2 regions of the Blautia sp. 1033sp1_1033st1_G9_1033SCRN_220408 genome follow, and region 2 is predicted to be linked to the other one. Evidence: predicted binding sites of a transcription regulator. Region 2 holds the regulator's gene; the other holds the start of a gene.

Region 1 (16,291 bases), on a different contig from region 2:
CTGGCAGCAGACTGTTCCATTGTTAATAAGAGTGGTGCTTGGTATGCTTATAATGGCAATAAGATCGGACAGGGCCGGGAGAATGCCAAAGCCTATCTGAAAGAGCATACAGATATTCGTGATGAGATTGAGAAGAAGGTAAGGATCCATTACCATCTGCTCCCTGAGGAAGAAGAGACAGTATCTGCCCAGGACAATGCGCAGGCAGATGCAGCAGCTTCCCCAGAGGATGAGGCCTGATTCATGGGACTTACAAGAGAAGAACAACAGGCGGCCCGCAGGAAGGCTTTGCTCCTTCTTGAGCATATGGACCGTACAGAGAAAGGCCTGTCTGACCGTTTGCGTCAGGCAGGCTTTTGTGTAGAGGCAGTGGAGGATGCAGTGGCTTACGTAAGCTCTTTTGGATATGTGGATGATAGCAGGTATGCGGAGAATTATATTGCATACAGAATCCAGTCTAAGAGTAGGCGCAAGATCCTTCAGGAACTGCTTCAAAAGGGTGTGGACAAGGAGACTGCCCAGACTGCCTGGGAGCAGGTATCAGAGTATACCCAGCCGGATGAACAGAAGATCCTTAAGGAGGCTGTCCTTAAGAAATGCCAGCCAGGCACAGTCCTGGACGAAAAGGGGATGCGCCGCCTTCAGGGATTCCTGCTGCGAAGAGGCTTTGGCTATAGTGATATTTCCCATGTGCTGGAGGAACTGCAGATCCAGATGGAATCTAATACATCGTTCTGCAAATAACTGTGGGATTCTTCCTACCAAAATATAAATTTCATTTTTCTGTAGAAAAACTTGACATAATTATCAAAAACATATAAACTTATATTGTTGTAATTGTACAATGAAAACCGAATAAGGAGGTGCTCCTGTGACAAGCACAATTATTGTTGCATTTGTCGCTGTGGTAGTCGCGCTACTTATTGCAGTTCCTATTACTACTAAAGTTGCTGTGGCAAATAAAGTAAAAAAAGACGCAGAAACTGTTGGATCGGCAGAAGACAAAGCCAGAGGCATCATAGATGAAGCTTTGAAGACAGCAGAAACGAAAAAACGGGAAACTTTGTTGGAAGTGAAGGAAGAATCTCTCCGTACAAAAAATGAACTGGAGAAAGAAACCAAGGAACGAAGAAATGAACTGCAGAAGTATGAGAAACGTGTCTTATCAAAGGAAGAGGCCGTAGATAAGAAAGCGGATGCAGTTGAGAAGCGTGAGGCAGAGTGCACAGCGAGATATGCTGAATTACAGAAGAAAGAAAAACGGGTGGACGAACTTGAGCAGAAGGGAGTACAGGAACTGGAACGAGTTTCAGGACTGACTTCAGAACAAGCCAAGGAAGAGCTGCTCAGATCTGTGGAAGATGATGTGAAGGTTGATGTTGCAAGGCTTTACAAAGAACTGGAGAACAGGGCAAAAGAAGAAGCCGGCAAGAAAGCCAAGGAGTATGTGGTAAATGCCATTCAGAAATGTGCAGTTGACCATGTAGCAGAAGCAACGATTTCTGTTGTGCAGCTTCCAAGCGATGAGATGAAAGGGCGTATTATCGGCCGTGAAGGACGTAATATCCGTACATTGGAGACCCTTACAGGTGTAGATCTGATTATTGATGATACACCGGAAGCAGTTGTTCTTTCTGCTTTTGACCCGATTCGTCGTGAGATCGCCAGAGTTGCACTTGAGAAACTGATCGTTGATGGCAGGATCCATCCGGCCAGGATCGAGGAAATGGTTGAGAAGGCACAGAAAGAAGTGGAAGCCCAGATCCGTGAGGATGGGGAGACTGCTGCTATGGATGTGGGTGTGCATGGTATTCATCCAGAGCTTCTGAAACTTCTGGGAAGGATGAAATTCCGTTCCAGCTATGGACAGAATGCATTGAAGCATTCCATTGAAGTGGCACAGTTATCCGGACTTCTGGCTGGTGAAGTAGGTGCTGATGTGCGTATTGCCAAACGTGCCGGACTTCTGCATGATATTGGTAAGTCCATTGACCATGAAGTAGAAGGCTCACATATTCAGATTGGTGTAGATCTTTGCAAGAAATATAAAGAATCTGCAATCGTTATTAATGCAGTGGCTGCTCATCACGGAGATGTAGAACCAGAGTCATTGATCGCCTGCATTGTACAGGCAGCAGATGCTATTTCTGCAGCCCGTCCTGGTGCTCGTAGAGAGACACTGGAAACATATACCAACCGTCTGAAACAGCTGGAGGATATTACCAACCAGTTTAAAGGGGTGGAGAAATCCTTTGCAATTCAGGCAGGTCGTGAGATCCGTGTTATGGTCGTTCCAGATCATGTTACAGATGCAGATATGGTTCTTCTGGCAAGAGATATTGCCAAGCAGATTGAGGCAGAGCTTGAATATCCAGGCCAGATCAAAGTTAATGTGATCAGAGAGAGCCGTGCTGTGGATTATGCTAAATAATCCAAGCTGTCATTCAGGAAGATAAGATACAGGAATCGTTATTCCCAAGGGAAACCAAAGGAAAACGGTTCCTGTTTTTGTGTGAAAAAATATATAAATGATTACAGTGTTTCGGTAATGAGAACTGCATAAATTCTATATGGGAAGCGTAAGATGGAAAAGAGAAAAAGATGCTGCTGTGTCAGACAGTTACATCATAAAAAGACAGGAGAAGGATATGGGGAAAAAGGAAGGCAGAATAAAAGGAAAGGAATTTTTTCCCTGGTCAGCTTTATTTTTTTGTGGCTTTTTTACAGGTACCATTCTTCCAAATATTATGTGGAAAATGAAATGGCAGCAGAAAACAGTAGCTGCTATGTACCTGCTTAGCTCTTTTTCAGGACAGGAGCTGGCTGGAACCGGACTTCTTGGAGAAATATTGAAAAGCAGGGGAAGTTTTTTTATATTATGTGCAGTGTGCGGATTTACTGTTTTCGGTGTGCCATTAGCAGTTGGAACTGTGATTGCAGCAGGCTTTGGGATTGGTGCAGTGCTGACCGTATGTATCCTTCAGTTTGGTCTGGCAGGTGCGGCAGCAGGAATTGCTCTCCTTTTTCCACAGTATCTGATCTATCTGCCTGCCCTGTTTATGCTTCTGGACATGGTTTTTAAACAATCCATAAGCATGTGGAAAAATCAGGGGATTTTTCCGGACAAAGTAGCTGGATATTCCTGGCAGACAGTTTGGACAGGGGGCATTTACTTCCTCGGAATGCTGTTGGAAGCCTATGTAAATCCATGGATAACAGAAAAAATTTTGATGACTTTAAAAATATTTTGAATGTATTTACACCATATGTGGTGTAAGTTACCATAAAAAAGTCGACATTTTGTGTAAAAATGCGGAAAGCCCCAACTTATCAGCATTTCAGAGAAAAAAAGGGTTTGATTTTATGTTAATTTCAAAGTATAATACAGTTACATTTTTTGTTATTCAGAATGGGGAGTATGAATGACAAGTATTGAACGTGACAGGAAGAAGAGAAAATGGAAAGAGAGATACATGATTTCATTAGTTATCTGCATGAAACAAAGAAGTCATCCAGCAATACGGAGATTTCCTATGAGCGGGATTTAAGAAAAATGGCCAGGTTTCTGGAAGACCGGGGGATCCGTGAAGCAAAGGCTGTGCGGGAACTTGATCTGGAGGGATATTTGGATTATATGGAACGTGGAGAATTTGCGTCTTCTACCATATCCAGAAGTGTAGCGTCCATCCGTGCTTTTTTTCAGTATCAGATGAAAGTCAACGGTATGGAAAAGGATCCGTCAGATAATCTGAGGCCACCTAAAGTAGAGAAGAAAATGCCGGAGATATTATCCATTCAGGAAGTTGATCTTCTGCTTCTGCAGCCAGATCTGAATACACCTAAAGGGATCCGGGATAAAGCTATGCTGGAGTTATTGTATGCTACTGGTATGAGAGTCAGCGAACTGATTCATTTGCAGGTAGATGAGGTGAATCTCCAATTAGGATATGTGACCTGCAAGGAACATGAGAAAGAAAGGATCATTCCCATTGGCAATGTGAGTCGGGATGCCTTGATCCTGTATATGGACAAGGCAAGAGATACTTTTGTTAAGGACAGTAAAGAGAAGACTTTGTTCACCAACTGCTCCGGGAAAGCAATGAGCAGACAGGGGTTCTGGAAGGTACTGAAAGGATATGCAGACGATGCCGGAATCAAGCGGGATATTACACCGCATACCTTGCGCCATTCTTTTGCAGTACATATGCTGCAAAATGGAGCAGATATTAAAAGCGTACAGGAAATGCTTGGACATTCGGATATTTCCACAACCCAGATATACTTAAGTATGAATATGAACCGCATGCGGGATGTATATATGAAAGCCCACCCCAGACACTGATCTGAGGCGGGCTTTTATTGTAACATCAGCACAATTCAGCAATGGTGTATAACAGTTTTTCAGATTCTTCCCATCCAAGGCATGCATCTGTAATGGATTTGCCGTAGATATGAGGTGCACAGCCAATCTTCTGGTTGCCAGGCTCAATGTAGCTTTCAATCATAAGACCTTTTACAAGCTTGTGGATATCAGAATCCACAGCGCGGCTATGAAGCACTTCTCTTGCAATACGAACCTGCTGTTCGTATTGTTTGTTGGAATTGGAGTGGTTGGCATCTACAATAGTCGCCATATTTTTCAGATCTTTTGCTGAATATTTTTCGTAGAGAAGGCGCAGATCCTCATAATGATAATTGGGAATGGCTTCTCCATGTTTATTTACAGCACCGCGAAGAATCGTATGTGCATATTCGTTCCCCGATGTTTCTACTTCCCAGCCGCGGTAGATAAAACGGTGGCTTCCCTGGGCTGCAACAACAGAATTAAGCATAACGCTGAAATCACCGCTAGTAGGATTCTTCATACCGGCAGGGATATCCATGCCGCTTACAGTAAGGCGGTGCTGCTGGTCTTCTACAGAGCGGGCACCTACGGCTACGTAAGAAAGAATATCGGAAAGATAACGCCAGTTTTCAGGATAAAGCATTTCGTCAGCACAGGTAAATCCACTTTCCTGAATGGCATGTATATGCATTTTACGGATGGCGATCAGTCCGGCAAGCATGTTTGGCTTCTTCTCAGGATCTGGCTGATGAACCATTCCTTTGTAGCCTTCGCCTGTTGTACGTGGTTTATTAGTATAAACTCTTGGAATAATTAAAACTTTATCTTCAATTTTCTCCTGAACCTTACGAAGTCTTAACAGGTAATCACATACAGCATCTTCATTGTCAGCAGAGCAGGGACCGATGATGGCAAGAAACTTATCGGATTTTCCAGTTAATATATCACGGATCTCACTGTCACGTTTCTCTTTAAGAGCTTTGATCTTTGCATCAATCGGGTATTGATTGCGGATTTCGTCTGGTGTAGGTAATTTTTTGATGAATTCAAAACCCATTTTCTTTCTCCTTTGCATTTGCTATCAGTTTTTTATTATAGAACAAGTTTTTGAGAATGTCGATAGAAAAATTATCACAGTATATAAGAAAAAGTTATTGTAGTCTTGAAGCAGATGCTTGTTGCAGATGAGTAAAATACCGGATCAGGGCAATAAGATGCAGCAGAGAAAGAAGCAGTTCACCAGACAACATACCATAAAAATAGCCTCGGATTCCCATAGCGGGAATGGCAAAGATTACAAACAGGATCCGAAGAAGAGCTCCGGACATGTTGTGGAACAGACAGCGGGAAGCTTTTCCAAGGCCATTTAGTATACTGACCATGGCGGTATTCATATACAGAAATGGGCAGATAAAAGCCAGGGAGGTAATATAGTTTCCGGCAGTAATGCTGTTAAAAAGAAAAACACCTGCAAAGTGACCGAAAAAAAGAAAAAACAGGGCACAGATACATCCAAGAAAAAGACAGCCCATGCAGGAACTGCGGACCACATAGGAAATCCTTTTTCTGTTTCCAAGTGCCTGAAGCTGAGCAATAGAAGGCATAAGCATAACTGCTGCGGAGGTGGTAAGGGCGGAAGGAAAAAGAAGAAGCGGCAGGGTCATGCCTGTAAAGACTCCATAGACCCCAAGAGCGTCTGTACGGGACAGACCATATGCCTGTAGCCGTCCGGGGATCAGCACCACTTCAATACTGCCAAGTAAGGTGAGCAATACTTTATTCAGGGTATGAGGAACCGATTCCCCAAAAAGCCGGCAGATGGATGCAAAGGGTTTATGGATGAATCTGATTTTATAGGAAGTTTTTTGAAAATGAATGCCAAGGGTAAGAAGGGATGAAAGGCAGGCAGCAATCTCTCCGCAAAGGGCACCAATGCCGGCAAGAAGCGGTGTAACCGGCTTTTTTTCTGACAGAAGGATCAGATAGACCAGGTAAGAGCTGCCAATACGCACTGCCTGTTCAAATAACTGTATGCAGGAAGGCGTTAGGGCCTGCTTCATGGAATAATAGTAACTGCTGACACAGGTATGTAGCGCACTGAGAGGAAAACAAAAAGACATAAGACAAATCAAGGGAAGGGTGGCCGGCTCTTTCAGAATCCGGACCGCAATAAAAACTGCATTTTTATATAAAATAAATGAAATACCAACAGACAAAAACATACAGATGCCTGTTCCAAGGAGAAAGGTATCTTTTGCCTGCTGATCCTTTCCAAGAGCTTGCAGTGATGCGCAGTCCCGGGAGATCACTGCCTGCATACCAAAAGCGGTCATTGCAAGCAGCAAAGCAGAAAGAGGGAGAGAAAGCTGATAAATCCCCACACCCTGTGCACCAATGGTGTGTGAAAGGAATATTCTATAAAAGAAGCCAGCCAGCCGGCAAAGAAGCCCTGTACAGGTAAGAATCAATGTTCCTTTCAGAAATTGTTCCTTTGACATAACCGTACCGCCTGAATATATAATTTTTATCAGTATATTCTAAAAAGCACCTTGACAGAACGAAATGTATCTGGTAAAGTTAGGTGAAATCCAAGGAAAACACTAGGAATTAAAAAGAGGCGATAAAATGAAATTTTCCACACGGGCAAGATATGGCCTCAGGGCGTTGATTGATTTAGGCATGTACAGTGAGACAGAGAGCGTATCTCTCCAGAGCATTGCCGACAGACAGGGGATTTCCATGGGATATCTGGAACAGCTGATGGCACTTCTTAAGAAAGCCGGTTATGTGAAGAGCAGCCGGGGAGCCTGCGGAGGATATCGTCTGGCAATGCCGGCCGGTGAGATTTCTGTGGGAGACGTTTTAAGAGTGCTGGAAGGCAGTCTGGAGGCTGTGGAGTGTGCCGGCAACGAAGACAGCGGAGGATGTACAGGCGCTGATCTTTGCGTTGCCAAATACGTATGGAAACGTATAAACGACAGTATTACACAGGCTGTGGATACAATGACCCTGGGAGAACTGATCTGCGAAAGTATTAAAGTGCAGGAAAAGAATCAGGGACAGCAAAGAGGCAATGGAGTGATCTGCCCTAACAGCCGTACAAAAAACGAAGAGTGATAGTAACTATTCAGTAGGTAGTATCTTCATTCTGTAAAGCAGTAGCAAGGAGTCTGCTTTACTATGACAGGAGGACATAGAAATGGGAAAAATGATATATCTGGACAATGCAGCAACAACAAAGACGGCACCGGAGGTTGTGGAAGCAATGCTTCCTTATTTTACAGAAATGTATGGAAATCCCTCCAGTGTATATGATTTTGCCGGAAAAAGCAAAGATGCTGTAACAAAGGGCAGAGAGCAGATCGCAAATGTTCTTGGCGCCAAAAAAGAGGAAATTTATTTCACAGCAGGCGGTTCTGAGGCTGACAACTGGGCATTAAAAGCAACTTTTGAGGCTTACAAGTCAAAAGGCAATCATATTATTACTACTAAGATCGAGCATCATGCGATTCTTCATACCTGCGAATACCTGGAAAAAGAAAGAGGGGCAAAGATCACTTATCTTGATGTGGATGAGAATGGAGTTGTAAAGCTTGATGAGCTGGAAAAGGCCATTACACCGGAGACCATCCTGATTTCTGTTATGTTTGCAAATAATGAGATCGGTACACTGCAGCCGATCAAGGAGATCGGTATGATCGCCAAAGAGCATGGCATTCTTTTCCATACAGATGCAGTACAGGCATTTGGTCAGGTTCCCATCAATGTGGATGAGCTTGGCATTGATATGCTTAGTTCCAGCGGCCATAAGCTGAATGGACCAAAGGGCATCGGTTTCCTGTACATCCGTAAAGGCGTTAAGATCCGCAGCTTTGTACATGGCGGAGCTCAGGAGAGAAAGCGCCGTGCAGGTACTGAGAATGTGCCGGGTATTGTTGGGTTTGGTGTGGCAGCAGAGCGTGCAATGCATTCCATGGCTGACCGTACTGCAAAAGAGGTCCTGGTGAGAGATCATCTGATTAGCCGGATCACCAGTGAAATCCCATATGTAAAATTAAACGGACATCCAAAGAAGAGACTTCCAAACAATGTAAACGTAAGCTTCCAGTTTGTGGAAGGAGAGTCTATGCTTCTGATGCTGGACAGCTTTGGTATCTGTGCATCCAGCGGTTCTGCCTGTACATCCGGATCCCTGGATCCTTCCCATGTACTTCTGGCAATCGGACTGCCTCATGAGATCGCACACGGTTCCCTCCGTCTCACCTTAAGCGAAGAGACTACCATGGAAGATGCAGATTTTGTTGTGGATAAGTTAAAGGATATTGTGGCGAACTTAAGAAGCATGTCTCCATTATATGAAGATTTCATAAAAAAACAGAACAAATAAAGAAGCTAAATCTAAAAAAAGTGTAAAAGCACTTGTCAGGAGGAAAAAAACATGTATAGTGATAAAGTAATGGATCATTTTCAGCATCCCAGAAATGTGGGAGAGATTGAGAACGCAAGCGGTGTTGGTACAGTTGGCAATGCTAAATGTGGCGACATTATGAGAATCTTTCTGGACATTGATGAGAATACACATATTATAAAGGACTGCAAATTCAAGACCTTTGGCTGTGGTGCTGCAGTAGCGACCAGCAGTATGGCAACTGAGATGGTAAAAGGCAAGACCATCGAAGAAGCCATGGAAGTTACCAATAAGGCGGTTATGGAAGCACTTGACGGACTTCCGCCAGTAAAGGTACACTGTTCCCTTTTGGCTGAGGAAGCCATCCATGCTGCATTATGGGATTATTCACAGAAGCATGGCATCAAGATTGAAGGATTAAAGAAGCCAAAGAGTGATATCCATGAGGGAGAAGAGGCTGAGGAAGAGGAGTATTAATCTCTTCCCAGGCCCAAGATACAGGTGAGACTGCAGTCGTTATAGTCTATCTCAGTCGAGAAGACTCCCACCTCTTTCAGGTGTTGAGTAACTGCTCGACTTGAAGTGAGAAGATTCATCTTAAATTCGAGGCAAAAGAGATAAAAAGAAAAAGGGTAACTGTTTTACAGGCAGTATTCATTCAGGTGATCTGGAAAGTTTTTGCATTGCAGATGCCAGTGTGTGAAACAGTTACGAAAAAGGAAAATAACGATGACAGGACTTACAAATCAACAGGTTCAGGAACGAATCGATGCAGGCAAAGTAAATGCAAATGAGAACCCTAATACCAGGACATATAAGCAGATTATCCGGGAGAATACGCTGACATTTTTCAACTTTCTCAATCTGGTGCTTCTTGTCCTGGTTCTTTTAGTGGGATCATATAAGAATTCCATGTTCGTCGGGATCATCATTGTCAATACAGTGATAGGTATCGCTCAGGAGATCCGCGCAAAGAAGACCCTGGACAAGCTGGCAATCCTTACTGAGAGTAAAGCAGTGGTGTTGCGGGAAGGACAGAAGTGGAGTGTTCCTACAGATCAGCTTGTTCTGGATGACATTCTGTTTCTGAAGACCGGGGATCAGATCCCAGCGGATGCCAGAGTGCTTGAGGGAAGTATTGAGGTAAATGAATCTCTCCTTACAGGTGAGGCAGACAATCTGGCCAAGAATCCTGGGGACGATCTTTTTTCCGGAAGCTTTGTCACAGCAGGAGAGGCTTGCTGTCAGGTTGTTCATGTAGGGAAAGATAATTATGCGTCACAGATCACCAGTGAAGCAAAGGAGTTTAAAAGACATAATTCTGAACTGCGTAATTCCCTGAATGCGATCCTGAAGGTGATCAGTATTATTATTGTACCTATGGGAATGCTGCTGTTTTACAAGCAGTATTATATAGCAGGTGATAATATCCGGGATGCAGTGGTAAATATGGCTTCTGCAGTTCTTGGGATGATCCCGGAAGGGCTTGTTCTGCTTACCAGTGTGGCATTGACTTTGGGAGCATTGAACCTTACCAGGAAGAATACATTGGTGCAGGAATTGTATTGTATTGAGACGCTTGCCAGGGTAGATACCTTGTGCTTGGATAAGACAGGCACCATCACCTCCGGTTCTATGAAGGTACAGGAAGTGGTTTCTTATAAGATGGCTTTAAAACGGACTGAAGATACCGGGAAGACAGAAGAAGTTTTGCCTGCCCTGCCTGTTGCTGTGGCAGATACAGCCAATACAATTCCAGTTGAAATAGATACAGCTGAAACCAATATAGTTGAAGTAGATGCAGAGCAGCCTGTGGTTCAGCTGTCAAATCCAGAAACAGCTGAAGACTCAGAAGAAAGCCAGGAAGAGATCCGCCATATCATGGGTAATCTGCTTTATGTGCTGAAAGATAAAAATGCTACAGCTGAGGCCTTAAATCATTACTTTACAAAGAAGAATGATTTGAAGGTTTCCCATGTGATTCCTTTTTCCTCAGACAGGAAATATAGTGGTGCTGTATTTGAAGGAGAAGGCACATATTTGATGGGAGCAGCACAGTTTTTGTTTCCAGAAGGAAATCAGCCGCTTCTGGATGTTTGTGCAGTTTATGGTGCACAGGGTCTTAGAGTGCTGGTGCTTGCAGCAAGCAAAGAGGAAAGCACAGGTACAGAGCTTCCAAAAGATCTGAAGCCTTTGGCACTTTTTCTTCTTACAGATGTGATCCGTGAGGATGCACCAGAAACGCTGGCATTTTTTGACAGCCAGGGTGTGGATCTTAAGGTGATTTCAGGAGATGATCCGGTTACGGTTGCTGCCATTGCAAGAAAGGCAGGACTTAAGGATGCGGATCATTATATAGATGCTACTACGATCACCACACCGGAGCAGATGGAAAAGGCAGTGGCAGAGTGTTCTGTATTTGGAAGGGTAACACCCCAGCAGAAAAAAGAAATGGTGCTGGCCTTGAAGAAACAGGCGCATACAGTAGCTATGACCGGGGATGGTGTGAATGATGTACTTGCCCTGAAAGAGGCTGACTGTAGTGTAGCAATGGCAGAGGGTAGTGATGCTGCTAAGAATATTGCAAATATAGTGCTTCTGGATTCTAATTTTTCTGCTATGCCGGATATTGTGAACCAGGGAAGGCGTGTGGTAAATAATATTCGTACAGCAGCATCCATGTTTCTGATCAAGACGATTTTTTCGGTGCTGCTTTGCCTGATCACAATTTTCTGGGGGGATGCTTATCCTTTTGAACCAATTCAGATGTCTCTGATCAGCACCTGCGCCGTGGGGATCCCTACGTTCCTGCTTGCACAGGAAAATAATTTTAACAGGATCCAGCAGGGCTTTCTACGGTATGTATTTATGAATGCCTTTCCGGCAGCAGTTACGATTACAGGCTGTGTATTTACTATTATGCTTGTATGCCAGAATGTATATCATTCTAATGAGATGCTGAACACAGCCTGTGTGCTTGTTACAGGATGGAATTATATGGCAGCGTTGAAGACGGTTTATGCACCGTTGAACCGGTATCGTAAAGTGATCATTTACGGTATGCAGTTTATCTTTTTTGCAGCTGCGGTGATCCTGCAGAAGCTTCTTGCCCTGGGTGCATTGGAGTTTGGTATGATTATCCTTGTGTTTATCCTGATGACATTTTCACCGGTATTGATCGACGTGATCACAGCATGGATCCACACACTTTACGTAAAACTCGAAGAAAGAGAAGAAAGAGGTTTCCTCTCCCTTCTCTTTGAGAAAATACAGAAATAATGGGATTGATCAATCAATCAAAGCTTCAGGAACTGAGGCTTTCGTCCGCAAAAAACAGTGTAATATGTGAAGCCGCAGTCTGCTAAAAGGTCTGCGGCTTTTTCAAAGCCGTAAGCCACTTTGGACGGATCATGTGCATCAGCTCCGATGGTAACAATCTCTCCGCCAAGCTCACGGTAGCGCCGGATCACCTGGCTGCATGGATTAGGCTCTCCAAGACCATAATGATAGCCACCAGTATTAAGTTCAAGTCCTACCTGCCTGCGGATCAGCTGCTTCAGGATCTCATCCAGGATATCCTGAAAACGTCCATATGAGTAGGAGGCATTTTGCCCTGGGCCGTATCGGACAATATAGTCCAGATGGCCGTAAACATCCATTTGGTCAAATACAGAAAGATTCTCCAAGATAGATTCAAAGTATTCCATATAGCAGCGGGTAACTTTACGTCCCTTATAAAATTCCGGATAGTATGGGTCTTGACCATGTACCACATGGGAGGATCCGATCACAAAATCAAAGGGATAATCTTCTAAAAGCTGTCGGAACTGCCGGGCCAGATGAGGCTGAAGTCCGATCTCAATCCCAAAATGGATCTGCAGATCCTGGCTGTATTTCTCTTTCAGATGATGCAGCCTGGCATGATAAGCCGGGATATCAAGGTCAAAAGTCAGGCCGTCCGGATCAGCAGGATAGTCCGGATCAAAGTGTTCTGTAAAGCAGATGCCGGAAAGATTTCTGGAAATGGCTGCCTGGATCATGTCCTCCATTGGTGTTTCTGAATCTGCAGAAAATGAAGAGTGCATATGGCAGTCCCACAGGATCTGGTTCTTCATGGCTGAAAACTCCTTTCATTTGAACATACTTCTTTATTGTAGCATAAGTTTAGGAAGTTTTTACAGATGATTGTAAGGTTTTTTCTAAAATGCTCTTGAATTTTTGTTTGGAATTAGGTACAATATGCCGTAGGTTGATGTTTCTTTAACAAAGGTACATCATAATTTACCATTTAATTCATAGGAGGAATTTATCATGGCAGTAAAAGTTGCAATTAACGGTTTTGGACGTATTGGTCGTCTTGCATTCCGTCAGATGTTCGGAGCAGAGGGATTTGAAATCGTTGCTATCAACGATTTAACATCTCCTAAGATGCTGGCTCACTTATTAAAATATGATTCCACACAGGGAAGATACGCTCTTGCAGATACAGTTAAAGCTGGCGAGGATTCCATCACTGTTGACGGAAAAGAGATTAAAATCTATGCAAAAGCTAACGCTGCTGAGCTTCCATGGGGAGAGATCGGTGTAGATGTTGTTCTTGAGTGCACAGGTTTCTATACATCCAAAGACAAAGCACAGGCTCATATCGATGCTGGTGCTAAGCATGTTATCATTTCCGCTCCGGCTGGAAACGATCTGAAGACTATCGTTTACAATGTAAACCATGAGACTCTTACAAAAGAGGATCACATCATTTCTGCAGCTTCCTGTACAACAAACTGCTTAGCTCCAATGGCTAAAGCATTAAATGACCTTGCTCCGATCAAATCAGGTATCATGTGCACAATCCACGCTTACACAGGCGATCAGATGACACTTGACGGACCGCAGAGAAAAGGCGATCTGAGAAGATCCCGTGCAGCTGCAGTTAATATCGTTCCGAACAGCACAGGTGCTGCAAAAGCTATCGGTCTGGTTATCCCAGAGCTGAACGGCAAACTGATCGGTTCCGCACAGCGTGTACCGACCCCAACAGGTTCCACTACTATCCTTACAGCAGTTGTTGAAGGAAATGTAACAAAGGATCAGATCAACGCAGCTATGAAAGCAGCTTCCAATGAGTCCTTCGGTTACAACGAGGACGAGATCGTATCCAGCGATATCGTTGGTATGAGATTTGGTTCTCTGTTTGATGCTACTCAGACAATGGTTCTTCCACTTGAGAATGGCACAACAGAGGTTCAGGTTGTTTCCTGGTATGACAATGAGAACTCCTACACAAGCCAGATGGTTCGTACAATCAAACATTTTGGTAAACTGCTGAACGCTTAATTTCCGGCAGAGTAGGGTTTCAGTGCTGTAAAGCATACAAATAGACTCAGAGAAGGGTCCGGTCTGTATAGGACCGGGCCTTTTTGTCTGTATAAAGTTAAAAGGAGGCATAACAAGATGCTGAATAAGAAATCTGTTGATGATATCAACGTAAAAGGCAAGAAAGTCCTTGTAAGATGCGACTTTAATGTACCTCTTCAGGATGGTAAGATCACAGACGAGAACCGTCTGGTGGCAGCTCTTCCTACAATCAAGAAGCTGATCGCTGACGGTGGAAAGGTTATCCTTTGCTCCCACCTGGGTAAGCCGAAGGGAGAGCCGAAGCCAGAATTATCACTTGCACCGGTTGCAGTACGTCTTTCTGAGCTTCTTGGACAGGAAGTTAAATTTGCAGCAGATCCTGAAGTAGTAGGACCAAATGCAAAAGCAGCAGTAGAAGCTATGAAGGACGGAGATGTGATCCTTCTTGAGAATACACGTTATCGTGCAGAAGAGACAAAGAATGGTGACGAGTTCAGCAAGGAACTTGCATCTCTTTGCGATGTGTTTGTTAACGATGCATTTGGTACAGCTCACAGAGCACACTGCTCTAACGTAGGTGTTACCAAATATGTTGATACAGCTGTTGTTGGATATTTAATGCAGAAAGAGATTGATTTCCTTGGCAATGCAGTAAATAACCCGAACAGACCGTTTGTTGCAATCCTTGGCGGTGCTAAGGTATCCAGCAAGATTTCCGTTATCAACAATCTTCTTGACAAGGTCGATACCCTGATCATCGGTGGTGGTATGTCTTACACATTCTCTAAAGCAATGGGCGGACACATCGGAACTTCCCTTTGCGAGGATGATTATCTTCAGTATGCACTGGATATGATGAAAAAAGCAGAAGAAAAAGGCGTTAAGCTTCTTCTTCCTGTAGACAATAGAATTGGAGATGCTTTCTCTAATGACTGCAATATCAAGGTTGTGAAACGTGGCGAGATCCCGGATGGATGGGAAGGTATGGATATCGGACCGGAGACAGAGAAGCTGTTTGCAGATGCTGTAAAAGATGCTAAGACAGTTGTTTGGAACGGACCGATGGGATGCTTTGAGATGCCGAACTTTGCACATGGTACTGAGGCTGTTGCAAAGGCTCTGGCTGATACAGATGCAACAACCATTATCGGTGGCGGTGATTCCGCAGCAGCAGTTAATATCCTTGGATATGGCGATAAGATGACACACATCTCCACAGGTGGCGGTGCATCTCTTGAGTTTTTGGAAGGCAAAGAGCTTCCTGGAGTAGCTGCAGCTAACGATAAATAGGCATTGAATACTTAATGAGGGCAAGCCGTAGGTGCAGGCCGAATTTAGTATGAAAGCCCACCTGGACACTTAATGAAAGCGAACCGAAGGTGAAGCTTGAATTTAGTGGACATGGTGATTCCAATAATACAAGCACTTAATGAGTGCAAAAGGAGATATATAAAATGTCTAGAAAGAAAATCATTGCCGGCAACTGGAAGATGAACATGACTCCAAGTGAGGCAGTTAAATTAGTAGAGACTTTAAAGCCATTAGTAGTAAATGATGAGGTAGACGTAGTATTCTGCGTACCTGCAATCGATATCCTTCCTGTAGTTGAGGCTGCAAAAGGATCTAATATCCAGGTTGGTGCTGAGAATATGTACTTTGAGGAGAAGGGTGCTTTCACAGGTGAGATTTCTCCGAACATGCTTACAGATGCTGGTGTTAAATATGTTGTTCTCGGACATTCTGAGAGAAGAGAGTATTTCGCAGAGACAAGCGAAACTGTAAACAAGAAAATGCTGAAAGCATTCGAGCATGGTATCACACCAATCATGTGCTGTGGTGAGACACTTGCTCAGAGAGAGCAGGGCGTAACAATGGACTTTATCCGTCAGCAGGTAAAGGTTGGATTCCAGGGTGTGACTGCAGAGCAGGCTAAGACTGCTGTGATCGCTTATGAGCCGATCTGGGCTATCGGGACAGGTAAGACAGCTACTACAGAGCAGGCACAGGAAGTATGCGCTGGCATCCGTGCATGCATCGCTGAGATTTATGATGAGGCTACTGCAGCTGAGATCCGTATCCAGTATGGCGGTTCTGTAAATGCAAAGACAGCTCCTGAACTGTTTGCACAGGCTGACATTGATGGTGGTCTTGTTGGCGGTGCTTCTCTGAAACCAGAGTTTGGCGAT
Region 2 (16,291 bases):
GTGTGAATGATTTGTGCAAGGGGGCTTTTTCTATGGAAAATTTTCAGGTGTACCGGGATATCCAGGCCAGGACCGGCGGAGATATATACATAGGGGTCGTAGGACCTGTCCGCACTGGAAAATCCACATTTATACGAAGGTTTATGGAACTGGTGGCACTTCCCGGAATGGAGGAAAAAAAGCAGGCAGAAGTACGGGATCAGCTGCCATTAAGCGGAATAGGTAAAATGATCACCACTGTGGAGCCTAAATTTATTCCAAAGGACGCAGTGGAAGTTACACTGGAAGGAGATCAGAAGGTAAGGGTACGGCTGATCGACTGTGTAGGATTTCTGGTAAAAGATGCTTCTGGCCATATTGAGGACGGTAAAGAGCGGATGGTAAAAACACCATGGTTCCCCAAGCCGATTCCCTTCCATGAGGCAGCAGAAGAGGGTACCAGAAAGGTGATCCAGCAGCATTCTACCATTGGACTTGTGGTCACTGCTGACGGAAGCTTTGGGGAGATCCCAAGGGAAAACTTCCGGGAAGCAGAGGAAGCTGCCGTTAAAGAATTGAAAAATCAGGGGAAACCTTTCCTGGTGATCCTGAATTCCCAGATGCCATATAAAGAAGAAACCATAAGGCTTGCAAAAGATCTTAAGGAGAAGTATCAGACAGCCGTTGTGCCTGCCAATTGTGAACAGCTGCGGAAAGAAGACATTACCAGAATACTGGAAAAGATACTGTATGAATTTCCAGTTAGTGAGGTGAGTTTTTTTATCCCCAAATGGGTTGAAATGCTGCCATTAGATCATCCGGTAAAAAGCCAGATCCTGGCACAGATCCGGGAGTTGATGAAAAAGATGACCCATATCCGTGATCTGTGTGGAGGCATTCATCTGGATGGGCCTTATGTAAGAGATACATTTCTGGAAGAATGCAGCCTTTCCAACGGAAAGGTATCTATACGGGTAGATGTGGATGATAAATATTACTATCAGATGTTAAGTGAGCTTTGCAAGGTTCCCCTGGAAAGCCAGTATGATTTGGTTAATACCATGAAAGAGCTTTCCGGCATGAGGGAAGAATATGTAAAAGTAAAAGAAGCACTGGAATCAGTACGCAGCTGCGGCTATGGGGTGGTAGTGCCTCAGCTTTCAGAAATCCGTCTGGAAGAACCGGCTGTGATCCGTCAGGGAAACAAATACGGGGTAAAGATCAGGTCTAAAAGCCCATCCATCCATATGATACGGGCAGAGATCGAAACCGAGATCGCTCCCATCGTAGGAACTGAGCAGCAGGCAAAGGATCTGATCACCTATATTGGCGATAATGCATCTGGTGAAGATGGGATCTGGGAAACAAATATATTCGGCAAATCCATTGAACAGCTGGTGCAGGATGGTATTCGCAGTAAGATTTCTTCTATCAGTCAGGAAAGTCAAATAAAGCTGCAGGACACCATGCAGAAGATCGTCAACGACAGCAAAGGCGGAATTGTCTGCATTATTATATAAAGGCTTTTCTCTGTGTGGCACGCCCCTAGCGGGGGGCGTGTTTTTTTGCCCATGCAGACAGAAATTCCATTTGTTCTCTGTCTGACAGAAGCTGGGAATCCAGGTCATTGCCGGCTGCAAGGCAGCAGCACAGAACCAGGGACTGCAGCAGAAAGAATAGAAAAAGAAACACTAGCATGCATATACCTCCTGAAAAATTCAAGTCGAGCAGCCTGAAAGAATCTGACTGTAATAAGCAGGTGACAGTTACAAATATTACTATTCATAAGATTTATTTCTAAGGGTTTCCTTTTCAGCATTTTTTATACATATGATACAGAAACAGGTGATTAAATACAAGAGTAATATAGTACACAATAAATTTACAACCAGTATAGACTTTGAGAAAACCCTGTGCTATAATTCATAAAAGATATGCCATGGTTTGCTGTTTATTGCTTTATGCCAGGCATTCTGTAATTGATAACTAAATTTTCAGGAGGGAAATGAACATGAAAAAGTTCAGCAAGAAACTTGCAGTATTGGTTCTGGTACTGTGCATGGTGTTTGGGACACTGGTACCTGTATCTGCTGCGACCCGTACATCCAAGGCTGACAAGCAGCTTCAGACTGCAGTTGCCAAGGTAATGAAGAACCGTAAGATCACATCTTCCACATCCAAGACAGTAGCACTTAACAGAGTGTTTACTTATGTATCAAAGCTTAAATATGGCAGAGCACCCCTTGGATTCAAGCCTGCCACTACTAAGAAATGGGAGATTAATTTTGCAAAGCAGATGCTGAAATCCAGAAGAGGAAGCTGTTATCATTATGCTGCAGCGCTTGCATTCTGTGCAAAGAAAGCAACCGGATATCCGGTACGTATTGGCTTTGGTACCAGCAACTTCATTAAGAAGACCAACTGGCAGCCTCATGCATGGGTAGAAGTGAAGATCGGACGCACCTGGTATGTTTACGATGCCAATGCAGCAGCTGTAGCATCCAAGCAGAAGATCAATGGTACCAAATGGTCCAAGGTTAAGCTTCCTACAGTGAAGAATAAAAAATACAAACCGACAAATTACATTAACGTGGAGATCTAAAAGATGGTTTTCAGCTCTATGATTTTTTTGTGTATTTTTTTGCCGGTAACATTTGGTCTGCATCTCCTTCTTCCGGGGATGCGGGCCAAAAACATGTTACTGGTTATTGCCAGTCTCCTTTTCTATGCATATGGAGAGCCGGTTTATGTACTGCTTCTTATAGGGTCATCCTTTTTTAATTATCTGTTTGCCTGGCTTGTAGAGCGGGATCCGGGTCACAAAAAGGTTTGGGTCGTGGCAGCTGTGCTTGCCAATCTTGCAGTTCTTATCATTTTCAAATACACAGGATTTTTAATCAGTTCATTTAATTCTATTACAGGTGCGGCAGTTCCAGTACCGCAGATACGTATGCCTATCGGTATTTCATTTTTTACTTTCCAGGCATTGTCTTATGTGATCGATGTATACCGCGGTACCACAAAGGCACAGAAGAATTTTGGCAAGGTACTTCTCTATGTATCCTTTTTCCCGCAGCTGATCGCAGGACCTATAGTAAAATACCATGACATAGAGGTTGAGGTAAATACAAGGACTCAGACACTGGAGGGAACCTTTACAGGGATCCGCAGGTTTGCAGCAGGTCTTTGTAAAAAGGTTCTGATCGCCAATACCATGGGACTTGTGGCAGATAACCTTTTCGGGGCGGCAGCGTCTCAGATCAATATCCTGGGAGCATGGGCAGGTGCCATTTCCTATATGCTGCAGATTTATTTTGATTTCAGCGGATACAGTGATATGGCTATCGGTCTTGGATGGATGTTTGGTTTTCATTTCAAAGAGAACTTCAATTATCCTTATATCAGCAGCAGCATTAAAGAGTTCTGGCGAAGATGGCATATTTCTCTTTCCGGATGGTTCAAGGAATATTTGTACATACCCCTTGGCGGCAACCGTAAGGGCCGCACCAGGACAGTGATCAACAAGATGATCGTATTTCTGGCTACCGGTATATGGCACGGGGCAGCCATCAACTTCCTTTTCTGGGGTGTTTATCACGGCTTGTTCCTTATGCTGGAAGAGTATGTACCAGCCATTGTGAAAAAGGGCGGTAAGGTAAAAGGCTTTTTCCAGCATATATATGCTCTGCTGGTAGTGTGCATCGGATTTGTATTTTTTAGGGCAGAAACTATGGGACAGGGTGTTTTCTGGCTTAAGCAGATGTTTACAGGATTTTCTTTTTCAACATCCGCTGTAAGCCTTGTACTTCAGCAGCTGACACCGGTTTATCTGGTAACACTGGTGTGTGCGGTTATTGCAGCTACCCCTGTAAATGCTTCCCTGAAGAAATGCAGGGGCTATGAGGTGTTTGTTTCCCTGCTTAGCTTTGCAGGACTTCTTCTTTGCATTTTAAGTCTTGCTGGCGGTACCTATAATCCATTTATTTATTTCCGTTTCTAGGAGGACATGACAAATGAAGAAAAGTAAAATATTATACAGTATTCTGTTTTTTGGAATCTGTCTTGTTCCTTCTGTGGGCATGTTTTTTACCCACCAGGAAAGCTCTTCAGAGAACCGTACCCTGGCAGAATTTCCTTCCTTCAAGACAGAGGATGGAAGTATTAATTTTGACTGGCTTTCTCAGGCAGGAGACTACTTCCAGGATCATTTTGCATTCCGTAATGAGCTGGTTACAGCCAATGCTGTGGTAAATGGCAAAGTTCTTGGTGTATCCACCGCGTCCGGTGTGATCCAGGGTACTGACGGATGGCTTTATTATAAGGATTCCCTTTCTGATTACCTGGGCACAGACCCGCTTTCTGAGAGAAGTCTTTTTAATATTGCACATACTCTTTCCATGATGCAGACCTATCTGGAAGGAAGAAATGTGGATTTTCTTTTTACAGTTGCACCAAATAAAAATTCGCTGTATGATGAACATATGCCTTACTATGATAAGGTAAAGGTTTCAGATGAGAAGAATCTGGACAGGCTGGTACCCTGGCTTTCCAGTGAAGGCGTCCATTACGCAGATCTGTACCATATGCTTTTGTCACAGGATGAAACTTTGTATCATAAGAGGGATTCCCATTGGAATAATAAAGGAGCTGCCATGGCTTCAGACCTGTTTTTGGATACTCTTGAAAAGGAGCATGATTCCTGGGATGAGGAGCCATATCAGGTACGTACAGACTTTGAGGGAGATCTGGATACTATGCTGTATCCCTCCATGCCTCAGCTTGAGGATGAGGTTTATTATGACCGTCAGACCACTTATGCGTATGTAGGAGAGGTGGGCAGCAATTTTGATCCTAAGATCACTACTGTCAATCCTGTGAAATCCGGAAGTCTGGTGATGTACAGGGATTCTTTTGGAAATGCACTGCTGCCGTTTATGGCAGATGCTTATGCCAATGCATATTTTTCAAGAGGTATCCCATATCAGCTTAGTGATATTGATACTACAGGGGCAGATACAGTTGTTGTGGAGCGGGCAGAAAGATTCCTGCCTGAGATGGCTGTGTCAGCACCGGTGATGGCCGGACCGGCGGTTGTACCGGAAAGCCTGCTGAACCAGGATGCTGAGGACGGAACTACTGATCTGGCATCCAAGAACGTTGGAAATATGGTACAGATCACAGGAAGGATCAAGCCGGAATATCTGGATACAGATACACAGATTTATCTGCGGATCAATCAGGCAGGGGTATATGAAGCTTTTCCTGTGGATGTGAAGCTGGAGGACGGCACACTGGATGATGGAGGCTTTTGTCTGTATCTTTATTCTGCATCACTGGCTCCGGGCGAAAACAACCTGGAGGTTGTGACCAAGGATGACCAGGGATATCATATTATTTACAGTTACACATTTGAGCCTGCAGCATAGGGCTTTGAAGGATTAAGCCTGCAAAAATAAGGCTCTAAAGGAGGAACAAATCATGAAGATGAAAAGCGTGAAAGCATTTTTAAGTATTGTGACAGCTGCTTCCCTTGCAGTTTCTGCACCGGTAGCCGTATTTGCTGAGGACGCAGCAGCACAGGAAGCGGAGGCACAGGACAGTGATGGAGAAGCAACCGCAGAGGATTTTACGATTGCCTTTGACGGAGGAGAGTTATCAGTAACCAATCAGACAACACAGACGATCAAGGAAGCAAAGCTGGTAGAAGCTGCAGCAGATGACAGCGAAGAAGCAGATAACAGCGAAGAAACTGCAGATGCTTCCAAAGAAGCAAAGATGGATCTTGTGCTTACAGAGGAAGATGGTACAGAGCATACTTTCCAGGATGTAACTGTAGACAAATGGAAAGATGCAGTCCTTGTGAATTCCTATGAATTTCTGTACATCAATTATAAGGATGAAAGCGGCAAGGATCAGGAAGCGGCAGAGACTGCAGACGAGCGTACCTTTGATGAGCCTATCACCATGTACGTATCTGCTAATGTGCATGTACGTAAAGAGGCTGACAAGGAGTCTGAATCCTTAAAGGTTGCAGCACTTGGCGATGAATTTAAAGTGATTGCAGCAGTTCCGGGATGGTTCAAGGTAGAGAATGGGGATGATACAGGCTATGTATTCCACAGCTATCTGACAGAGGACAAGGCAGCGGTAGATGCACTGGTAAAAGCAAAACAGGAAGCAGATGCAGCAGCAGCTCAGGCAGCAGCAGCGGCAGCAGCTCAGGCAGCACAACAGCAGGCAGCCGCAGCGGCAGCACAGCCGGCTCAGAAAACAGAAGTAAGCAGGCAGGCATATGATGACTGCGATGGAAGCGGGCACGGATATTATGAGATCACCTGGTCTGACGGAAGTGTGACATATGAGAACTATTGATTTTCACAGAAGCTTGAAGAGATGTTTTATGGTACTTTGCGGGGCAGTTCTTCTGCCCCTTGGTGCCGGCCAGGTTTATGCTTCAGAAGAAGCTCCCCAGGAAACCGTTTCCCAGGAAACACCTGTAGTAAAGAAGGGCCTTTTAAAAGAAGGCAGATACTACTGCTATTACAAAAAAGAAAAAAAGATCCGGAACCGGTGGGTGAATATTGGCTCTAACCGTTACTTTTTTAATGCAAATGGTCATGCAGTGACAAACAGCATGAAAAGAGGCCGGTATGTGTATGTATTTAATCTGGAAGGTAAGCTGATGCGCCCTAAGAAGCCCTCTGTTGTAAAGGTAGGGCAGAACCTGTACTATGTGGACCGCAAGGGTCATGCCACTGTGGGCTGGTTTGTGCTGAACAACCGTCTTTACAGAGGTGATCCTAAGGGCAGACTGTGTAAGAACCGTGTATATGACGGAATTACCTTTGGGAAGAAAGGCTATGCAGTAAACAATACCAATTCCCAGCTGAAGATGCAGACCATGAAGATCTTGTCCAGGATCACAAATGACAGCATGACCAGTTATCAGAAACTGAATGCCTGCTGGAATTATGTGGTAAATAACATTTATTATTATGGATGGTATCCGGGAACTGCGGCAGGATGGCAGAGAAGGTGTGCATTAAATACACTGGCTACCAGCAGAGGGAACTGTTATGGTTATGCCTGTGCTTTTGCAGCTCTTGCAAAAGAAGCCGGATTTAGCCCTAAGGTGGTAGCCGGCCGTGTTTCCGGTACAAGAGACGGTGCCGGAGATGGTATGACCCGTCATTGCTGGGTGATCATTAACGGAGCTTATTATGATCCGGAAGCCCATGCAGCAGGCTGGTATCGTGGAGTATACGGCAGCGGCAGCTATGATATTAATCATCAGATTAGCCAGATCGTGGATTTCTGACAGATCAGGTAAGACTTTCAAAAGCATCTGAGAAAATTTTTATAAAGATTTAAAAAGCATCCAGGAAGTTTTCTTCCTGGGTGTTTTTTGTAAGTATATCAGCTGGGAGATGACTCCCACCTCTATAGGTGGTGAGAAACAAGCTGGTATCAGTGGTGGGAGTCAATCCCCCAGCTGATATAGCCTCCGGCAGGATTGCAGAGGTGCGCAGGAGAAGTATGTCATGCAATTGCATGACGCGCACCTCGCAGCAAGAATGCCGAGGCATTCTTGAATTTACAAAAACTCAGGAAATGCAGTGCAGGTCACAACAGGGGAACTTTTTGAATATAATAATAAGAAGACCTTTCCGGAGAGGCTTATGACAGGCAGGACATATACTGGAAAAGGGATCGGAGTGGCAGTGCTGGATACCGGGCTTTTCCCCCATGCAGACTTTGACAGCCGTATCCGTTTTTTTTATGATTTCCTTTTTTATCGTAGACAGCCATATGATGATAATGGACATGGAACCCATGTTACCGGGATCCTGGCAGGAGATGGCAGAATGTCCTCTGGCAGGTATATGGGTGCAGCACCTGGCTGCAGCATTATTGCTTTAAAGGTATTAGACAGATATGGGAACGGAAGCAGAGAGGATTTGCTGCAGGCTTTTCGGTGGATCCGAAGCAATAGGGAGGAGTACCGGATCCGGGTGGTGAATATTTCTGTGGGAACCACCTGCAATACTTCTAATGAACAGGATGCGCTTCTTGATGCAGTGGATCAGCTGTGGGATGAAGGACTGGTAGTGGTAGCAGCGGCTGGAAACCAGGGGCCAAGGTCAGGCAGCATTACAGCGCCTGGCAGCAACAAAAAGGTGATCACTGTAGGTTCCAGTGACCTGTTGGAAGGAAAAAAAGCAGTTTCCGGACGAGGGCCTACAAAGGAGTGCGTATGCAAGCCGGATGTGGTTGCGCCGGGAAATCATATCGTATCCTGTATACCTTATACAAAATGGAAACCATTAGCAGGAGGCACCCCCGGGATCTACGGATATGGAGTCAAAAGCGGAACCTCTATGTCCACCCCGGTTGTTTCAGGAGCCATTGCCTGCGCTCTGGAAAAGAATCCCACCCTAACAAATGTGGCTATTAAAAGGATGCTGAAAGAAAGTGCAGACGATATGCAGCTGCCAAGGAATATCCAGGGATGGGGTCGCTTCAACCGTGAACGTTTTTTGAATTTGACAAAAAATTATCACTGTAACGTACAAAAGCGTTGACTTAGATCCTCTTTTTGAGTACAATGGAAACGATGTGAATACAATTCATAGAGTATGAATACTATTCGTGTTCATAGAGGAGGAAATTATGGAAAATAGACGAGTGACAATGAATCGGCATACGAATCTGCTTCAGTTAGAGGAGCATATGTATCCGCTGGTGGATGTAAAAACACCAAACGTATTCCGAAATCTTTTCCCTTATTCTGAAATACCGAAGATCGCATTTAATGACAGGGTGGTTCCCCATCATATGCCGGATGATATCTGGATCACAGATACCACATTCAGAGATGGACAGCAGTCCAGGGCTCCTTACACTACGGATCAGATCGTAAGGATTTATGATTACCTTCATAAGCTGGGCGGCCCGGAGGGAAGGATCCGTGCTTCCGAATTTTTCCTCTACAGCAAAAAGGACAGGGATGCAGTTGAAAAATGTATGGAACGTGGCTATGAGTTCCCGGAAGTGACCAGCTGGATCCGTGCAAATAAGAAGGATTTCCAGCTTGTGCGTGATATGGGTATGCGAGAGACTGGTATCCTTGTAAGCTGTTCTGATTATCATATATTTTATAAGATGAAGATGACCCGTAAGCAGGCCATGGAGCATTATCTCAGTATTGTGAAGGAATGTTTGGAGATCGGTGTTTCTGTTCGTTGTCACCTGGAGGATATTACAAGAGCAGATATTTACGGTTATGTGATCCCGTTCTGTCTGGAGCTTATGAAGCTGCGCCAGCATTATGGTATCCCGGTAAAGGTAAGATGCTGCGATACTATGGGCTACGGAGTCAACTACCCAGGTGCTGTGATCCCCCGTTCTGTACCTGGTATTATTTATGGTATTATGATTCATGCAGGTGTGCCTTCCGAGCTGATCGAGTGGCATGGACATAATGATTTTTATAAGGCTGTAAGCAATTCCACTACCGCATGGCTGTATGGTGCCTGTGGAGTGAATACCTCATTGTTCGGTATTGGAGAGCGGACTGGAAATACTCCGCTGGAGGCTATGGTATTCGAGTATGCACAGCTTAGAGGCAATCTGGGCGGTATGGATACCACAGTGATCACAGAACTGGCTGAATATTATGAGAAAGAGATCGGGTATCATATTCCGGAAAGAACACCATTTGTAGGCAAGAATTTTAATGTGACAAGAGCAGGTATCCACGCAGATGGTCTTCTGAAGAATGAAGAGATCTATAATGTGTTTGATACAGAGAAATTCCTGAACAGATCTGCTGAGGTAGCAGTATCCAATACTTCAGGAGCAGCTGGGATCGCCCACTGGATCGATACCCATTACCGTTTGAAAGGCGATAAGAAGGTTGACAAGAACAGCGAACTTGTTACAATGATCAAGGCATGGGTAGACAGCCAGTATGAAGACGGCCGTGTTACAGTACTGTCTGATAAGGAGTTGGAGGCTGTGATCGCAGAAACCTGTGAGAGACTTGGTATTACGTTGAAATAAGAAGAGGAGGAATATCTAAATGGCAAAAATTCAGATGAACACACCCCTTGTAGAGATGGACGGAGATGAGATGACCCGTATTCTCTGGAAGCTTATTAAGGATGAACTTCTGAATCCTTTTATTGACTTGAAGACTGAATATTATGATCTTGGCCTGGAGCACAGAAATGATACAGATGACCAGGTTACTGTAGATGCAGCAGAGGCAACCAAGAAATACGGAGTTGCTGTAAAATGTGCCACCATTACCCCAAATAAGGCAAGAATGGACGAGTATGACCTGAAGAAAATGTACAAAAGCCCTAACGGCACTATTCGTGCCATCCTGGATGGTACCGTATTCCGTGCACCTATTGTTGTAAATGGAATTGAGCCTTGTGTACGCAACTGGAAAAAGCCGATCACCATTGCCCGTCATGCATATGGGGATGTATACAAGAATACAGAGATGAACATTGAGAAACCGGGAGACGCATATCTTGTATTTGAAGGTACAGATGGAGAGACTAAAAAAGAACTGATCCATCACTTTGACAAGCCAGGTGTGATCCAGGGAATGCACAACATTGAGGAGTCCATTGCAAGCTTTGCAAGATGCTGCTTTAACTATGCACTGGATACAAAGCAGGATCTGTGGTTTGGAGGCAAGGATACAATCTCCAAGATTTATGACGGGAAATTCAAAGAAATTTTTGCAACGATTTATGAAGAAGAATTTAAAGAAAAATTCCAGGAAGCAGGGATCACTTATTTCTACAGCCTGATCGATGATATTGTAGCCCGTGTGATGAAAGCAGAGGGCGGTTTTATCTGGGCCTGCAAGAACTATGACGGAGATGTGATGAGTGATATGGTATCTTCTGCATTTGGCTCTCTTGCAATGATGACTTCTGTACTTGTTTCCCCTCACGGCTACTATGAGTATGAGGCTGCTCATGGTACGGTGCAGAGACATTACTACAGACATCTGGAAGGAAAAGAAACATCCACCAATTCTGTGGCAACTATTTTTGCATGGACAGGTGCTCTTCGTAAAAGAGGAGAGATGGATGGGATCCAGGAACTGCAGGATTTTGCAGACAAGCTGGACAAGGCTACACTTTCAACTATCGAAAGCGGAAAGATGACAAAGGACCTGGCTTTGATCACTTCCTTGAAGGATGTAACAGTACTGAACAGCAAAGAATTTATCCTTGCCATCCGTGAGAATCTGGAAAAGCTTCTCTGATAAAAAAGATATCATCATAACAAAGGAGGAGCCGGCCATCAGGCCAGCTCCTCCCACTTTTCGTATAATTCCTCTAATTCTGCTGCAATGGCAGCTTTTTCTTTACTTAATCTGGTACATTCTGCTACGTTGGTACAAACTTCAGGAAGAATCATGGTTTCATCAATTTCCTGATCACGGGCTTCTAGTTCTTCGATCCTTTTTTCGGTTTTCTTCAGTTCGTTTTCCCTTTTACGTTCTTTTGCCTGCTGTTCCTTTTGCTGCTGCCAGGAAAGCTTGTTATCTGAAACCTGGACGGCTTCTTCTTCCTGGGTTGTTAAAGGAGCATATTTGGCAGTAAGCTCTTCTTTCTTTTCCAGATAATAATCATAGTCCCCAATATAATTCACAATGGCCTGGTTGGTCAGATCCATGATCCGGGTGGCTGTCTGATTGATAAAATAACGGTCATGAGATACGTAAAGGACAGTACCTGTATAACTGTTCAGTGCTTCCTCCAGGATTTCCTTGGAAGCAATATCCAGATGATTGGTAGGCTCGTCCAGGATCAGAAAATTGGCTTCGGAGAGCATCAGCTTTGCAAGGGAAACACGGCCTCTCTCTCCACCGGAAAGAGAGGAAATCACCTTGAATACATCATCCCCTGTGAACAGAAAGGCTGCCAGCATATTGCGGATCTGTGTTTCTGTAAGAGTAGGATAGGTATCGGAGATTTCCTGGAATACTGTTTTTTCCATATGGAGTACATGATGTTCCTGGTCATAGTAACCGATCTGTACCTTGGAACCAAGGGTAAACTTGCCGGAATCGGCAGGAATCACCTGGTTCAGGATCTTAAGTAATGTGGTTTTTCCTGTTCCGTTATTCCCAATAAGGGCTACTCGTTCACCACGCTTGATCTCAAAAGAAATATTCTGGAAAAGGGTCTGTCCCGGAAAAGTTTTGGAAAGCTCTTCCACAGTCAGCACATCATTGCCGCTGATGAAGCGAGGCTCCAGGGTGAGACGCATCTGATCGTTTATTTCAGCAGGTTTATCCAGACGCTGCATTTTATCCAGCATTTTTTCACGGCTTTCCGCACGGCGGATGGACTTTTCACGGTTAAAGGACTTCAGCTTTGCAATCACCGCTTCCTGATGCTTAATTTCTCGTTGCTGGTTCAGATAGGCTTTATACTGAGCATCACGAAGCTGGGCTTTTTTCAAGGCATAGGCTGAGTAATTGCCACTGTACATCCGTACATATCCGGCTTCGATCTCTACCACTTTTGTTACAACTTTATCAAGAAAGTATCTATCATGAGATACGATCAGTACAGCTCCAGGGTAGGTGAGCAGATAATTTTCCAGCCAAGCGATGCTTTCCATATCCAGGTGGTTGGTAGGCTCATCAAGAAGCAGGATATCCGGCTGGGACAGAAGAAGCTTGCCAAGAGCGACCCTTGTTTTCTGGCCTCCGGAAAGGGTTTCTATCTGCTTGGTGAAATCCTCTTCTGAAAAGCCCAGGCCTTTCAGTACGCCTGCAATCTGGCTTTTGTAGGCATAGCCATTTTCCAGCTCAAACTGGTGGGTCAGGCGGGAATAGGTCTGCATCAGTTTTTCTAACTGCTCTCCCTGGGAATTTTTCATTTCCTGTTCCAGAGTACGAATTCTGTTTTCCATATCTATGATGTGCTGTTTGGTGGAGCTAAGCTCATCATAAATGGTTTGATGACCGTGAATATCCTGATACTGAGCCAGATAGCCGATCTTTTTGTCCCTGGAGATCACTACAGAACCGCTATCCGCAGAAAGCTCGTTCATAATGATCCGCAGCAGGGTGGTTTTACCTGCACCATTGTTGCCGATCAGTGCTGCTTTCTCTTTTTCTTCAATATGAAAACATGCATCTTTGATAATTTCTTCTTCACCAAATGCTTTACATATGTTCTGACATGATAAAATCATAAAGGTTCCTCCAAAAAAATAAGAAATCCACAAATCAATCTATTATATAATAAAAAGGCATCGGGTGTCAAAAAATAAATAAAGTAGTCACAAAGTAAGTAACTTAGATTGACAATAAAATATCATTTGAGTATAATTGAGATATAAATTTTAGATATGGGCAGCAGGAGGAAGAGTTGGTGGAAGCAAAGGAGATATCAAAGGCGGTTATTAAAAGGCTGCCCCGGTATTATCGTTATTTGGGAGAGTTGATCGAGGAGAATGTGGAAAGGATTTCCTCCGGTGATCTCAGTAAAAAAATGCATGTGACTGCATCTCAGATCCGTCAGGATCTTAATAATTTCGGCGGTTTTGGGCAGCAGGGCTACGGATATAATGTGCATTATCTGTACATGGAGATCGGCAAGATCCTGGGACTGGATACCATCCATCCTATGATCATCGTTGGAGCAGGTAATCTGGGTCAGGCACTTGCCAATTACAGTGATTTTGAGAAGAGAGGATTTCGTCTGGTGGGGATCTTTGACGTGAATCCGGTTCTGGAGGGGATTTCTGTAAGGGGTATTGGGATACAGATGATAAATACACTTCCTGAGTTCCTTAAGGAGAATCCGGTTGAGATTGCCATACTTACCCTTCCCAAGCATAAAGCAAAAGAAATGGCCAATGTGCTGATCAAAAATGGTGTAAAGGCTATTTGGAATTTTGCACACATTGATCTGGATGCTCCGGAGGATGTGATCGTAGAAAATGTTCATCTTTCCGAGAGCCTGATGACTCTGTCTTATAATTTAAGCCAGTATCGGAAAGAGCATGTAGAAGAAAAAAAGGAAACAGAGAATTAAGGGAAAGAGTTTTTCCCTTTTGGTTAAAGGCTGCTGCCTGCTGCCGCATGATTCGGCGGTTCAGGGCGGCTTTTTCCATTTAAAAAGACAAAGGAGAGTGGGCGTATATGAAAAAGGTAGTAACAAGCAAAGAAATGGCCAGTCTGGACGCGTATACGATTCATGATGTAGGGATTCCCTCCATGGTGCTGATGGAACGGGCTGCTTTGGCTGTGGCAGCTCAGATCCAGAAGATTTCTGCCGACAGGGAACGGATCCTGGTTGTTTGCGGAAACGGCAACAATGGTGGAGATGGTGTGGCTGTAGCCAGGCTGTTGTATCTGAAAGGATATCATGTAGATCTGTTTCTTACAGGAAATTCCCAGAAATATTCTGCTCAGATGGCTCAGCAGATTCAGATTGCAAGGCATTATCACGTACCTGAGGTGAATAACCCGACATGGCACGAATATACTACTATAGTAGATGCCGTTTTTGGCGTAGGTCTGACCAGGCCGGTGGAGGGAAGATACAAGGAGATCATTCAGAGGATGAATGAGACAGATGCCAAAAAGGTGGCAGTAGATATTCCTTCCGGCCTTGACGGAAGCACAGGCAGAGTGCTTGGAACCGCATTTTGTGCAGATCTTACCGTTACTTTTGCTTTTATGAAGCAGGGAATGTGCTTCTATCCCGGCAGGAGTCTGTCCGGGAAAGTTGTAGTAGCAGATATCGGGATCTATGATTATCCTGGCAATTACGGCAGACCGGTGTGGCAGCTGGAAAGAGAAGATATGAAGCAGCTGCCACAGAGAGTTCCCTGGGGGAATAAGGGGACTTTTGGCAAAGTGCTTTTGGTGGCTGGCTCAAAGGGCATGTGCGGAGCTGCATATTTTGCTGCCTGTGCAGCCTTAAATACAGGAGCTGGTATGGTAAAGGTACAGACAGTGGAAGAAAACCGGATTCCGCTTCAGTCTCTGCTTCCGGAAGCAATGGTGGAAAGTGTATTTTCAGAAGAAATAAATCAGCAGCTGTTAAGCTGGTGTGATGTACTGGTGATTGGACCAGGTCTTGGATGCCAGGATGAAAGCCGGGAACGGGCCAATTGGTTTCTGGCCCATGGGAATCAGGCGGGGAAGCCGGTGATCCTGGATGCAGATGGTTTGAACCTGCTATCCATGAATCCGGGCTGGAAGCAGTATCTGAAAGGAAATACTGTGCTGACCCCGCATATGGGGGAGATGGGCAGGCTTACAGGGCTTTCCATTTCAGAATTGAAGGAAGACCCGGTAGGAGCAGCGTCTGATTATGCAAAAGAAACAGGGGCTGTGTGTGTGTTAAAAGATGCCGGTACAGTTACTGCAGGCTGCAGGGATGAAATATATATTAATATGTCTGGAAATGCGGGAATGGCAGCAGCAGGAAGCGGAGATGTGCTTTCAGGGATGCTGGCTGGTGTGTTCTGCATGTATCTGAACAATATAAAGGTACCGGATCCGGCAAGGATGGCAGCTCTTGGCGTGTTTCTCCATGGACTATGTGGAGACAGGGCGGCAGATGCTGCTGGTACAAGAGGGATGAATGCCCGCAATATCCTGGATGCGATCCCACTGGTACTTCGGGATTTTGAAACAGGAAACAGGGAGGAACATTATGGAAAAATTCAGTAGAGTAAAAGCACTGGTGGACCTGGACGCAGTTGCCTATAATTTTGAAGCTATGCATAAAAATATTAAACCAGGCACAAAGATGATCGCTGTGGTAAAAGCGGATGCTTATGGACACGGAGCTGTGCCCATTGCCAGGTTGGTCCAGGACTATGATTATATCTGGGGCTTTGCGGTGGCTACCGAGGAGGAGGCTCTTTCCTTAAGGGAGGCAGGCATCCGCAAGCCAATCCTGGTGCTTGGTCTTGTATTCCCGGAATGTATGGAGGAGCTTGCAAAAAATGATATCAGCATTGCTGTAAGCAGCATCAGCCTGGCAAGAGAATATGCAAAAGCAGGCAGGAAACTTTCCAAAACTGTAAAGATTCATCTGGCAGTAGATACTGGAATGACCAGGATTGGATTTCATGATGGATCTCAAAGCCTGGAAGAAATAAAGAATATCAGCAAGCTTCCTTATCTGGAGATAGAAGGCATGTTTACCCATTTTGCAAGAGCAGATGAGTATGATGTAAGTCCTGCAAAGACTCAGTTGGATCGTTTCCTGGCTTTTGCCAGTCTTTTAGAGGAAAACGGTATACATAT

The links. Region 2 encodes Rex, which represses fermentation and respiration genes when NADH is low (regulators of the CRP and FNR family bind a similar motif). Its sites were predicted from a motif close to ATTGTTAANTANTTAACAAT; they were not measured.
Region 1: gap (type I glyceraldehyde-3-phosphate dehydrogenase) is a predicted target of Rex. The motif match lies at 13,002-13,021, and genes of this name have one in related genera.

Annotation. Positions count from the first base shown of each region.
Region 1 covers NZ_JBFKZO010000010.1:80,073-96,363, forward strand. Annotated here, with positions in the region: gene recA (recombinase RecA) at 1-240, shown strand, start outside; gene AB5916_RS09375 (regulatory protein RecX) at 244-744, shown strand; gene rny (ribonuclease Y) at 872-2,431, shown strand; gene AB5916_RS09385 (stage II sporulation protein M) at 2,649-3,251, shown strand; gene xerD (site-specific tyrosine recombinase XerD) at 3,458-4,342, shown strand; gene AB5916_RS09395 (3-deoxy-7-phosphoheptulonate synthase) at 4,368-5,402, opposite strand; gene AB5916_RS09400 (oligosaccharide flippase family protein) at 5,497-6,843, opposite strand; gene AB5916_RS09405 (Rrf2 family transcriptional regulator) at 6,971-7,462, shown strand; gene nifS (cysteine desulfurase NifS) at 7,545-8,732, shown strand; gene nifU (Fe-S cluster assembly scaffold protein NifU) at 8,784-9,230, shown strand; gene AB5916_RS09420 (HAD-IC family P-type ATPase) at 9,483-12,032, shown strand; gene AB5916_RS09425 (histidinol-phosphatase HisJ family protein) at 12,050-12,868, opposite strand; gene gap (type I glyceraldehyde-3-phosphate dehydrogenase) at 13,065-14,084, shown strand; gene pgk (phosphoglycerate kinase) at 14,202-15,395, shown strand; gene tpiA (triose-phosphate isomerase) at 15,560-16,291, shown strand, end outside.
Region 2 covers NZ_JBFKZO010000002.1:94,007-110,297, reverse strand. Annotated here, with positions in the region: gene spoIVA (stage IV sporulation protein A) at 33-1,499, shown strand; gene AB5916_RS02305 (hypothetical protein) at 1,525-1,677, opposite strand; gene AB5916_RS02300 (transglutaminase domain-containing protein) at 1,991-2,581, shown strand; gene AB5916_RS02295 (MBOAT family protein) at 2,675-3,979, shown strand; gene AB5916_RS02290 (hypothetical protein) at 3,993-5,405, shown strand; gene AB5916_RS02285 (SH3 domain-containing protein) at 5,458-6,351, shown strand; gene AB5916_RS02280 (transglutaminase domain-containing protein) at 6,338-7,297, shown strand; gene AB5916_RS02275 (S8 family peptidase) at 7,659-8,561, shown strand; gene AB5916_RS02270 (2-isopropylmalate synthase) at 8,650-10,041, shown strand; gene AB5916_RS02265 (NADP-dependent isocitrate dehydrogenase) at 10,061-11,269, shown strand; gene abc-f (ribosomal protection-like ABC-F family protein) at 11,308-13,215, opposite strand; gene AB5916_RS02255 (redox-sensing transcriptional repressor Rex) at 13,395-14,060, shown strand; gene AB5916_RS02250 (NAD(P)H-hydrate dehydratase) at 14,168-15,709, shown strand; gene alr (alanine racemase) at 15,693-16,291, shown strand, end outside.